2 regions of the Paenarthrobacter aromaticivorans genome follow, and region 1 is predicted to be linked to the other one. Evidence: predicted binding sites of a transcription regulator. Region 1 holds the regulator's gene; the other holds the start of a gene.
The links. Region 1 encodes HrcA, which represses chaperone genes, less so after heat shock. Its sites were predicted from a motif close to TTNGCACTCGNNNNNNNCGAGTGCNAA; they were not measured.

Region 1 (5,351 bases):
CAACCGATGGCCAGGGACGCTTCCTTGGTGGCGCCACTATGGATCATCGATCCGCAGGAGGACACTTCGCTCCCTGCGGGGGCAGTTAAGTTCAATGGCCGCAGCACTGACAGCTCCAAGCCCGTCAGCTGGCAGATCCTCCGGGACAACGGCAATGGCGAAAAGGCAAGCCTCCTGACCGGCCAGACAAAAGCCACAGGAGAGCCGGGGCAATTCGGCGTCTTCTCGTTCAGCGCGACCCTGAAACCAGGGAAATACGAATTGCGCGTATCCCAGGTCCAGGACTCCGGGCAAGCAGACACATCCACCATGGATACGCGCCTTTTCAGCGTCGGCTAGACCCAGCGCCCGCTAAGGTAGCTTCAGCTGCCAGGCCGCACGGCCTACCAGCGACCCAGGACGTCGGAGGCGAGTACGACGGCGGCGGGTCCCGCCGTCGAGGACCTCAGGACATGGTGGCCCAAGAGAGCCGTAACCGCCCCGGCGTCGCTGAGGCGGGTTACCTCGCGCGGCGAGATGCCGCCTTCCGGCCCCACGATCAAGAGGACTTCACGCGGCGAGTCCAGCCCGCCGCCCTCAGCCACGATCGGCGCTTCAAGGACGGTGCGCAAAGGGTTCTTGGCGTCCTCGTGAAGGATCACAGCCAGATCCGCGGCAGCAACAGCCTTTGCCAAAGCCGCGGAATCCAGGATAGGACGCACCTCCGGTATCCACGCCCGGCGGGCCTGTTTCGCCGCGGCAGTGACCACAGACTGCCACTTCGTGTGGGCCTTCGCAGCGCGATCCCCCTTCCAGCGGACGATGGATCGCTCAGCCTGCCATGGGATCACTGCGTCTATGCCCAGTTCGGTGGCCGTCTCAATGGCCAACTCGTCGCGGTCACCCTTGGCTAAAGCTTGGACAAGCACCAAACGCACGTCCGGCTGGTCTTCGAAAATCACACCGGACGCCATGACGGACAAACTTCCAGGTCCGACCTCTGCCACCGTGCCTGTCAGGCGGGCTCCTGCGCCGTCGGCAATGTCCACAGCCTCACCGACAGTGAGTCTCTTCACCGTGACAGCATGCCGGGCTTCTGGACCGTCGATGACGAACAACGCGCCCGGCTCAACACCATGCAGGCTCCCGGCGGGCGTGAAGAAAACGGGGTTGCTCACCGCTACAGGTTACCGAGCTTGTCCCGCAGCTTGGCGAACATGCCGCCGCTGGCCACGAGTTTGCCTTCGCTGAACTGCTCACCGCGCAACTTGGCAAGCTGTTGCAGGAGCTCTTCCTGTGCCGGATCCAGCTTGACCGGTGTCTCAACGTGCAGGTGCACCTTGAGATCGCCACGGCCGTAGCCCCTGAGGTGGGTGACGCCCAAACCGCGAAGCGTGATGACCTCGCCGGACTGGGTGCCAGCCTTGACGTCGATCTCCTGGGGCCCGTCGAAAGTTTCCAGGCTCAGTTCCGTACCCAAAGCTGCTGCCGTCATGGGAACGCTCAGCGTAGCGTGAAGGTCGTCGCCTTCGCGGATATAGGTGGAGTCACTGTTGACGCGGATTTCCACATAGAGGTCACCGGCAGGTCCGCCTGCCGGTCCCGCTTCGCCCTGTCCGGAGAGCTGGATCCGCGTACCCGTGGCAACGCCGGCAGGTACCTTGATGGTGAGCGACCGGCGGCTCCGGATGCGGCCCTGCCCGTTGCACTCATTGCAGGGGTCCTTGATGACTGTTCCGAAGCCCTCGCAGGAACCACATGGTGCCGTGGTCATGACCTGGCCCAGGATGGATCGAACGGCCCGCTGGACTTGGCCACTGCCGCCGCAAATGTCGCAACGCTCCGGGTGCGTACCCGGCCGGCAGCAGCTGCCATCACACGTGGGGCAGACCACTGCCGTGTCAACTTCGAGCTTCTTGTTGACACCAAACACGGCGTCCTTGAGGTCGATGCGGACACTGATCAGTGCGTCCTGGCCCCGGCGCACGCGGGAGGCCGGACCAGCGTGCCCGCCGCCACCGCCAAAGAAGGTATCGAAGATGTCCTGGAACGCGAAGCCCTGGCCGGAGTAGCCGCCACCGAAGCCGTTGTCAGTGCCGTTCTCGTTACCGGTGGCATCGTAGACGCGACGCTTTTGGGGGTCGGACAGCACTTCGTAAGCATGCGTCACGGCCTTGAACTGCTCCGCGACATCCTCCCCCGGGTTCACGTCCGGGTGAAGCTTGCGCGCCAACTTGCGGTACGCCTTTTTGATCTCTTCCCCGGTGGCTTCCGGCGAGACTCCCAAAACGTCATAGTGGCTGCTCAAAGTCGGTATCTCTTCCTTGTTGTACTGCAGATTCTTACCTCGGGCCGGCGTCAGCCGCCGAGAATGCGGGAAAGGTAGCGGGCCACGGCGCGCACCGCAGCCATGGTGGTGGGATAGTCCATCCGGGTTGGTCCGAGGATGCCCACCTTGGCACCGGAGCCGTATCCCGTTGCCACGACCGATGCTTCTGCCAGGCCGTCATATGGATTCTCGCGCCCGATGCTCACTGTCACGCCGCGGGGATCATCTCCCATGTCAGACAACAACCGGAGCATGACAACTTGTTCCTCAAGAGCTTCCAGCACTGGTCCGATGCTCAACGGGAAGTCCACATTCGAGCGCGCAAGGTTGGCTGTTCCGGCCATGACGATACGTTCTTCACGGCTGGTGTCGCTCAGGGCCTGGAGACCATGGGCAAGATGCTGCGCGAGCCCACGAAGGTCCGGCGGACACAGCGCAACCACGGATGGCAGTACCTGCGGCAGCAGTGCCAGTTGAGTCCCCGCGATGCTGCCAAGGAACCGGGAACGCAGGGCCATCAAGGCCTCGTTGCTTACATCGGAGCCGGCCTCGATGACTTTCTGGCCAACGCTTCCGGTATCTGCGATGAGCACCACGAGTACCTGTTTTGGCGCCAGGAGAACAAATTCGACGTGACGGACCAGGGCCCGGTTGGAGTGCGGGTACTGAACGACGGCGACCTGGTTGGTCAGTTGCGACAGTAGCCTGACGGTGCGCTCAAGGATGTCATCGAGGTCGTCGGGCCCCTCAAGCAGCGAGTGGATGGCTCGACGCTCCGCGGCGGACAACGGCTTGACCTGCGAGATGCGGTCCACGAACAGCCGGTAGCCCTTGTCCGTGGGGATGCGGCCTGCGCTGGTGTGGGGCGCTGCGATGAGGCCTTCTTCTTCCAGTACCGCCATATCATTCCGGATAGTGGCGCTGGAAACGCCGAGATGGTGCCGCTCCACAAGCGCCTTGGACCCAACAGGCTCACGGGAATGCACGTAATCCTCAACAATTGCGCGCAGCACTTCAAGCTTGCGTGGCTCACTCATTGCAACACCTCCTGACGACTGTCCGTGCCTATATCGGACCAATTGTTAGCACTCAACATGCCTAAGTGCTAACAAGTCTAGTATGAGCCAGCACGTTGCTAGCATTGAAACCGCCCGCGGGAGTTATTCCCAGCACAACCAGCACAAAGGGGTATGAAGTCCTTGGCTTTCGATACGTGGGGCCCGCAGGATCTGTCCGCTCCTGCCAAACGCCAACTCCCTGAGGTAGCCGTCCAGCGCGGGATGGTCCTTGAAGACGTCCAGTCCGGCTGGGTGGGCGAAGTCACCCGGGTGGAGAAATCCGGGGGAATGCACATCGTCTCCCTTGAGGACCGGCGTGGTAAAACCAAGTCCTTCCAACTAGGGTTTGGTTTCCTGCTTGAAGGGCAGGCCATCCGTCTCATGCCTCCCGCACCAAAGGCTCCTGGTTCGCCCGTGCAGGCGGGTCGAACGGCATCGGGGTCAGTAAGGGTCCTTGGCCAGCGTGCCCAAGTGGCCAAGGCGAGCCGTATTTGGGTGGAAGGCAAGCACGACGCAGAACTGGTGGAGAAAGTCTGGGGTGACGATCTCCGCGTTGAGGGCATCGTCGTCGAGCCGCTGCACGGCGTGGACGATCTCAAATCAGCTATTGCCGCATTCTCCCCCGGGCCAGGGCGCAGGCTCGGGATCCTGGTAGACCACCTCGTGGCGGGGTCAAAGGAATCACGCATCGCCGCAGAAGCCATGACAGTGCCCGGAGCCGCCGGAAACGTCCTGATCGTGGGGCATCCGTATGTTGACGTCTGGCAAGCCATCCGGCCAAAAGTGCTGGGTATTGAGCGGTGGCCGGAAGTTGCGCGGGGCACTGACTGGAAGACCGGGATTCTGACCGCGTTCGGTTGGCCCCACGAAACCGCCGAAGACATTGGACTCGGCTGGCAGCGCCTGCTTGGTGCGGTACGCAGCTACGCGGACTTGGAGGCCTCACTCCTGGGACGGGTGGAGGAAGTCATCGATTTCCTCACCACTCCCTGACAGCCCTGTCCTGATTTACGTTCCTTGAGCGGCTTTTCCCGGAGATGTAACGGGGCGTTGGTCCCGGGAGGACCCGGGACCAAGTATTCTGGGACAGCAACACCGCAGCATCTTTACAGCAAAGGGAAGACACCGTGGCAGAGAACGCTCCTGAAGAACCGGGCAGCGCCGCAGGCCAGCCCCAGTACCATGGCGCGCCCGCGAACGCACTCCCACTGACGGCAAGCGAAGACCGGCAGTGGGCCACGTTGGCGCACTTCGGGGGAATTCTGGGATGCCTGCCGTCCCTGTTGATCTATCTGATCTTCCGTGACCGCGGACCGTTTACGGCACAGGAATCCAAGGAAGCCCTGAACTTCACGCTTCCTCCGACCATCGCGGCAGTCCTGGCAAACATCCTGGTTCTGCTTCCCGTGGTGGGCAATATCTTTGCAGTCATCGCCACGGGCATCTGGGTAGCACTCACGTGCTTCTCCGTCTCAGCGGGTATTCGTGTCAATCACGGACAACCCCACCGCTACAAGCTCAACCTGCGCTGGATTAAGTAGTTCCAGGCTTCCATGGGATTCTGCCGACCATTAGTCCGGCAGGATCCTGCGCACAACGGCGTCGGCCAGGAGTCGGCCTTTGAGCGTAAGAACCAGGCGACCCTTGAAGGCCGCACCCGGATCCACAAGCTCTTCAGCGATCAGTCCTGCCATCGCATGGCGGCCAACTTTATCCAACGCGTCAACGGACAAACCGGTACCTAGCCGCGCCTCAAGCATGATGCGCTCGACTTCGCGGGTTTCGGCGTCAAGCGTTTCCCTGCCAGCCGCAGGCGAGTCTCCGGCAGCCAGCCTGTTGGCATAAGCTGTGGGGTGCTTTACGTTCCACCAGCGGACCCCGCCCACGTGCGAGTGGGCGCCCGGACCGATCCCCCACCAGTCGTCTCCCCGCCAATAGGCAAGGTTGTGGCGGCAAGCCTGTTCAGGCGTTTTCGACCAATTGCT
Region 2 (5,351 bases), on a different contig from region 1:
CCTCCGACGTAAGCGCGAAAGAGCGATGATCCGCCCACTCGCCATTGATGTGCAGGTATCTCTGCCGGTAGCCCTCGTCCCGGAATCCGAGCTTTTCCACCACCCTGAGACTGGGCGCGTTCTCAGGCCGGATATTGATTTCCATCCTGTGCAGGCCAAGGGTCCGGAAGCAGTGGTCCGTAGCCATCGCAACTGCAGTGGGAGCAATACCGTGCCCGGCGCGTTCCTTATCAACCCAGTAGCCGAGGGTGGCCATCATTGCCGAACCCCACACGATGGATGAGACCGTCAACTGCCCCACAATTTGAGGATCACGGAAACCCTCGGTCCGCTCCGTGATGAGGAAGGGCAAAGCCGTGGACTGCCGGGCTTGAGCATTCAGGGATGCCACCATTTGGCGGTAACTGGGCAGGCGCCCACCCGGCGCAGGATTGGACGCCTCCCAAGGCGCAAGCCATTCACTGTTCCGCGAACGGACTTCAGACCACTCCCGCTTGTCGCGGTAACGGATTGGCCGGAGCACCAAGGCTCCGCTTTCCAGCGTTACCGGCCAGATCGCAGAGCCGTACACCGGTGTTATTTGGGAAGACCGGCGGTGAAGCTGGGCAGCCACTCGCGGAGCTCGGGCCCCAGGTCATCGCGTTCGCATGCCAACTCGATGCAGGCCTTCAAATAGCTCAGCTTGTCACCGGTGTCATAGCGGCGTCCACGGAAGACAACGCCATAAACGCCGTAGCCTTCACCTTCCCCGGCAGCCAGAACCTCAAGGGCATCCGTCAGCTGGATCTCTCCGCCGCGTCCGGGAGCAGTGTTCTCCAGAACGTCAAACACTGCCGGGTGGAGAACGTAACGGCCGATCACCGCGAGGTTTGATGGAGCTTCTTCGGGGGACGGCTTTTCCACCAGCTGCTTGATGCGGACGTAGCCGTCCTCATCGTTTTCCTCGACGTCGGCGCAACCGTAGGCGCTGATCTTGGACGGCTCAACTTCAATGAGGGCAACAACGGAACCGCCCGTCTTCTGCTGGACAGCGATCATTTCGCTGAGCAGGTCCTCGCGGGGATCAATCAGGTCATCGCCCAGCAAGACGGCGAAGGGCTCGTGCCCGACGTGCTGCTTTGCACGAAGGACCGCGTGGCCGAGGCCGTTGGGGTCGCCCTGGCGGACGTAGTGGATGTCGCCCAGGTTGGTGGCGGACTGGATGGCTTCAAGCTTGGCCGTATCGCCCTTCTCTGCCAGCGTTGCTTCCAACGCCGGCACACGGTCAAAGTGATCTTCCAGGGCGCGCTTGCTGCGCCCGGTGATCATCAGGACGTCGTGCAGGCCAACCTTCACCGCTTCTTCGACGACGTACTGGATGGCTGGCTTGTCAACCACGGGCAGCATTTCCTTCGGCATCGCCTTTGTGGCGGGGAGGAACCTGGTACCAAGACCCGCTGCGGGGATGACGGCCTTACGGACAGCATTGTTATCGAGAGTCACCGGACTAATCTAACGGAAGGAATACATCAACGGGTAAACCCTCGCCGTGGCAAGACGCAGAAAGAACCCTTGAAATTGAGCGGATTTGCTGCTTTACGTAGACCACGGCAGCCCTCGGGAATCTCATGATCGGACAAAAATGGCATCGAAGGAAGACATCCGCAGCAGCCGACGCCTATACAGGCGCAGCCTCTCCAAGGAGCAACTAGCCCAAGCCGGCGAATCGATTGCGCGGCACGGCTTGGCATGGGCCCGGAAAATTTCGGCCGGATCGCCCAGGACCTTCGCCGTCTACGTGGGTGTCTCCCACGAACCCCCAACCATGCCCCTGATAGCAGGGCTCCACGACGCCGGCCACCAGGTCCTGCTTCCGGTTTGCGAGGCCGGCCGCCAGTTGAGCTGGGTGTACTGGACGCCGGAGACAGCATTCGTCCGGTCCGACTACGCACCCATCGACGAACCCGAAGGTGAGCGTTTGGACAGTGCTGTGGTGAGCGCTGTTGCGGGCATCTTCATGCCGGCCACCGCCGTGGACCGGGATGGCAACCGCATCGGACAAGGCGGCGGCTACTACGACCGTCTCCTCCAACACCTGGACAATTCCGGTGGGCGGCCGCCCACCATTGCGGTGGTGTACGACGACGATGTGTTGCCTTCCGGAGCTATTCCCGCCGAGCCCTTTGACCGCCCGGTGCCGGACGCGTTGACGCCCTCGGGAATCATCACGCTTGGCGGTGGGAGTGACCTGGATTGACGCATACGTGAGGTCCCGCATTTATATCGACTTGGCAGATAGCGAATGAGCCGGATGGGGATGATAGAATTGGCACTCAGGCCCTGCGACTGCTAATGCGGAGATTCTCCGCCACGGCTCCACAGGACCTGAACTTTGTCCTGAAGGAGGAACTCAGTGCCCACATATGCATACGCCTGCAAAGACTGTGACCATGCCTTTGACATCGTCCAGTCCTTCTCTGACAGCTCCCTGACGGAGTGCCCTGAATGCAAGGGCGCGCTTCGCAAGAAGTTCAACAGCGTCGGCGTTGTCTTTAAGGGCTCGGGCTTCTACCGCACGGATTCGCGCGATGCCAAGGGCAGCACCGTCTCCGCTGCGCCCTCCTCCCCGGCCACTCCGGCCCCAGCGGCCACGCCTGCACCCGCAGCCGCTGCTGCAGCCAGCTAGCCAGCACTTTTCCACATAGGGCACCCGGCCGCTGTTGGGCGGCCGAGCCCGGTGGCTAACGTGGCGTCATGCCACTAAAGTCAACCACTTCGCTACTCCCCCGCCGCGAACATGCCAGTCCGCCCGTCAGGGGCCTTGGTCGCTCCCGGAACAAGCCATCAAACAGGGCTGGCCAATTCCTCCCCCGGAACCAGGGGCCACATCGCCAAGTGAGGCTGGGCTCCAGGCAGAGCCTCAAATTCTGGGCCGCCCGGAATCGTCGGCTGACAGTTGCACTGCTGCTCTGCCTGGCCACGGGCATTACTGTCCAACAGTTGACCCCTGTCTCTGAGCAGCGCGTCAGCATTCTCGTGGCTGCCCACGACCTCGCAGCAGGCACAAGCCTCACCAAGACAGACTTCACCAATGTTGGCGTGCCGCCCGACCTCGCGATTTCCGGAGCCCTGGAGGATCACGTTTCACTGGTGGGCCGCCAGCTTGCCTCGCCCTTGACCAAAGGGCAGATCCCCACTGAATCCAACCTTCTAGGGCCGGGACTTCTCACCGGTGCACCTGTCGGCTCAGCTGCGGTCCCCCTTCGCATGGCCGACCCTTCATCCATCCAGCTTCTGTCCCCGGGACAGCTGGTGAATATAGTACTTACCGCCGCCGGTTCATACGACGAATCCCGGCAAACCGAAGTCCTGGCCGCGTCCGTCCCTGTTCTATGGACATCTGCCCAAGGAGGTAAACCCGGCCAATGGCTCGGAACCAGCGACACCGACGGCTTGATGGTGGTAGCTGCAGATCGCCCACAAGCAGAAAAGCTTGCCGGCGCATCAACGCAAGGCAAGCTTTTCTTTGTTTTGGTCAATCCCTAGGTTTTGTTCAATCCCAGGGTTTGGTCAATCCATGGTGCAGGTTTGAATTCCATGACGCAATCAGCCCCAATGCGGGGGCTTTTGCTCCTTCAACCACTGCTCATGGTCATAGTTGTCTTCGTCGCCCCAACGCCGGGGATCGTCTTCAGCTGCCTTGGTAGGCAAGATTCCACCCGAGGCTTGCTTCGCCGCTGGCGTCTTTGTCTCTGCCTGCTCTTGTGCGTTTTCGGCGCCCACAGCTGTGGCCTGTTCGTCAGAGCCGCTGTCGTTGCCGGTTCCCTGTTCATTCACTGGTGCTTCAGTCCCATCCTCTGGATCACTGCGGGTTGGATTGCCGGCTTCAGCGTCGCTTGGTTCGCTATCCGATCCCCCGCGCCTGTCCACATCCGTTTGCCCGGGCTGCTGTGGTTCCAGCGATGCCTGGGCACCTCCCGGGCCTTGCCGATGCGAAGCCCGGGTTGCGGAGGAACTGCTGTACGAGGACCTGCTTTGCGAGGAACTGCCGTACGAGGACCCGGTGTACGAGGAACTCCCATAGGAGGAGCTGGCATACGAGGAACCTGCATTGTCCAGATTCAATTGTTCAACATCCATGTCCAGGAAGCCATGCTCGGCTGGCGTCACGGCCTGGGGAACATGGTTCTCAAGTCCCAAATAGGAGCCGATCCTATCCGCGCAGGACGAGGGATCCGTGAACACTTCAATGGTCCAGAGGGACATGTACCGCCAGCCCATGCGTTCCAGAAGCTGGGGCCGCAGACGACTACGTTCGCGGACACTCATGCGCCGGTAACGTTCCGTGCCATCGGACTCGATTGCAACGGGCGTGGGAATCTCGGCGCCTTCCCGTCCAATCGTGTGGACGGGATCGGCAGCGGCGGCAATGTCCAGGACACCGTCATATAGGTGCCACACGCGCGCACCCCTGGCCCGCAACCTCTCGCCGAGATCGGCAACCAGAGGGTCCTCGCCCAATGCCTGTTCGCTGGCAACGGCGCGCGAGGCAGGAGTTCCAAGGTTGCTGTTCCCGGACAGCTCCCGGTCCAGCAGTTCGTAAAAGTCCACAGCCCCGTGCGCCAGGCGATCCAGGTCCAGATCTTCCGGGCGGAAGCAGCTTAGGACGTGCATGGAACGGCGGGCGCGGGTCATTGCCAAGGCAAAGCGGTTGCGTCCGCCCTCGGTGGACAGGGGTCCGAACGAGTGCAAGGCGCGGCCATGTGGTGTCCGGCCGTAGCCCAGGGAGAAAATGACATGGTCACGCACCAGGCCTTGGGCACGCTCGAGATCCACCACGCGGAAGGACTCGGGGCCAGCTCCGAAGAAGGCGGACAACAATTGGTGGTTGGGCAATTGAAGCCTGATAGCCTCGCCAATCCGCGCAGCATGGCGCAGGCTGGCCGTGACCACAGCCAAGGAAGTCCGGGGCCGAAGCCTGGCATGCTCGAAGACAAGATCTACCACTCGATTGACCTCCGCCGTAACGGATTCAACGCCCTCATGGTCGGCGCCTGGGAGCCCGGTTCCATCGGGGATGTACTCCACCAGGATCGAACGATCCAGGCCCGTCACCGAACTGCCATCGGGCAAACGCCGGAGGCCGCCGTCGTAGTAGTTCTTGCTCAACTGCAGGATCAGGTCCTCATCGACGGCCCGGTAGACCCAGTTCAGCTGCCAGGTGGGCAGGACGCGTGCCAGGGCCTTGAACGCACTGTCCACGGTCTCATGGCTTGCCACTCCCGCCACCGGAGGTTCCACGGCCACGCTGAAGGTGCGGGCATTGGCGATCTTCGCGTCACCGAAGGCTATGACCTGCCGGGCTCGCGCAA

Region 2: a site for HrcA is predicted at 2,306-2,332, ahead of KSW38_RS12040 (FmdB family zinc ribbon protein). Genes of this name have one in related genera too.

Annotation. Positions count from the first base shown of each region.
Region 1 is NZ_JAHOPC010000008.1:196,177-201,527, reverse strand. It holds gene KSW38_RS14400 (GerMN domain-containing protein) at 1-339, shown strand, start outside; gene KSW38_RS14395 (16S rRNA (uracil(1498)-N(3))-methyltransferase) at 384-1,157, opposite strand; gene dnaJ (molecular chaperone DnaJ) at 1,160-2,287, opposite strand; gene hrcA (heat-inducible transcriptional repressor HrcA) at 2,338-3,345, opposite strand; gene KSW38_RS14380 (DUF3097 domain-containing protein) at 3,508-4,359, shown strand; gene KSW38_RS14375 (DUF4870 domain-containing protein) at 4,494-4,907, shown strand; gene hemW (radical SAM family heme chaperone HemW) at 4,938-5,351, opposite strand, start outside.
Region 2 is NZ_JAHOPC010000006.1:212,634-217,984, reverse strand. It holds gene KSW38_RS12055 (GNAT family N-acetyltransferase) at 1-571, opposite strand, end outside; gene galU (UTP--glucose-1-phosphate uridylyltransferase GalU) at 577-1,482, opposite strand; gene KSW38_RS12045 (5-formyltetrahydrofolate cyclo-ligase) at 1,622-2,236, shown strand; gene KSW38_RS12040 (FmdB family zinc ribbon protein) at 2,393-2,665, shown strand; gene KSW38_RS12035 (RcpC/CpaB family pilus assembly protein) at 2,875-3,525, shown strand; gene KSW38_RS12030 (DUF4011 domain-containing protein) at 3,586-5,351, opposite strand, start outside.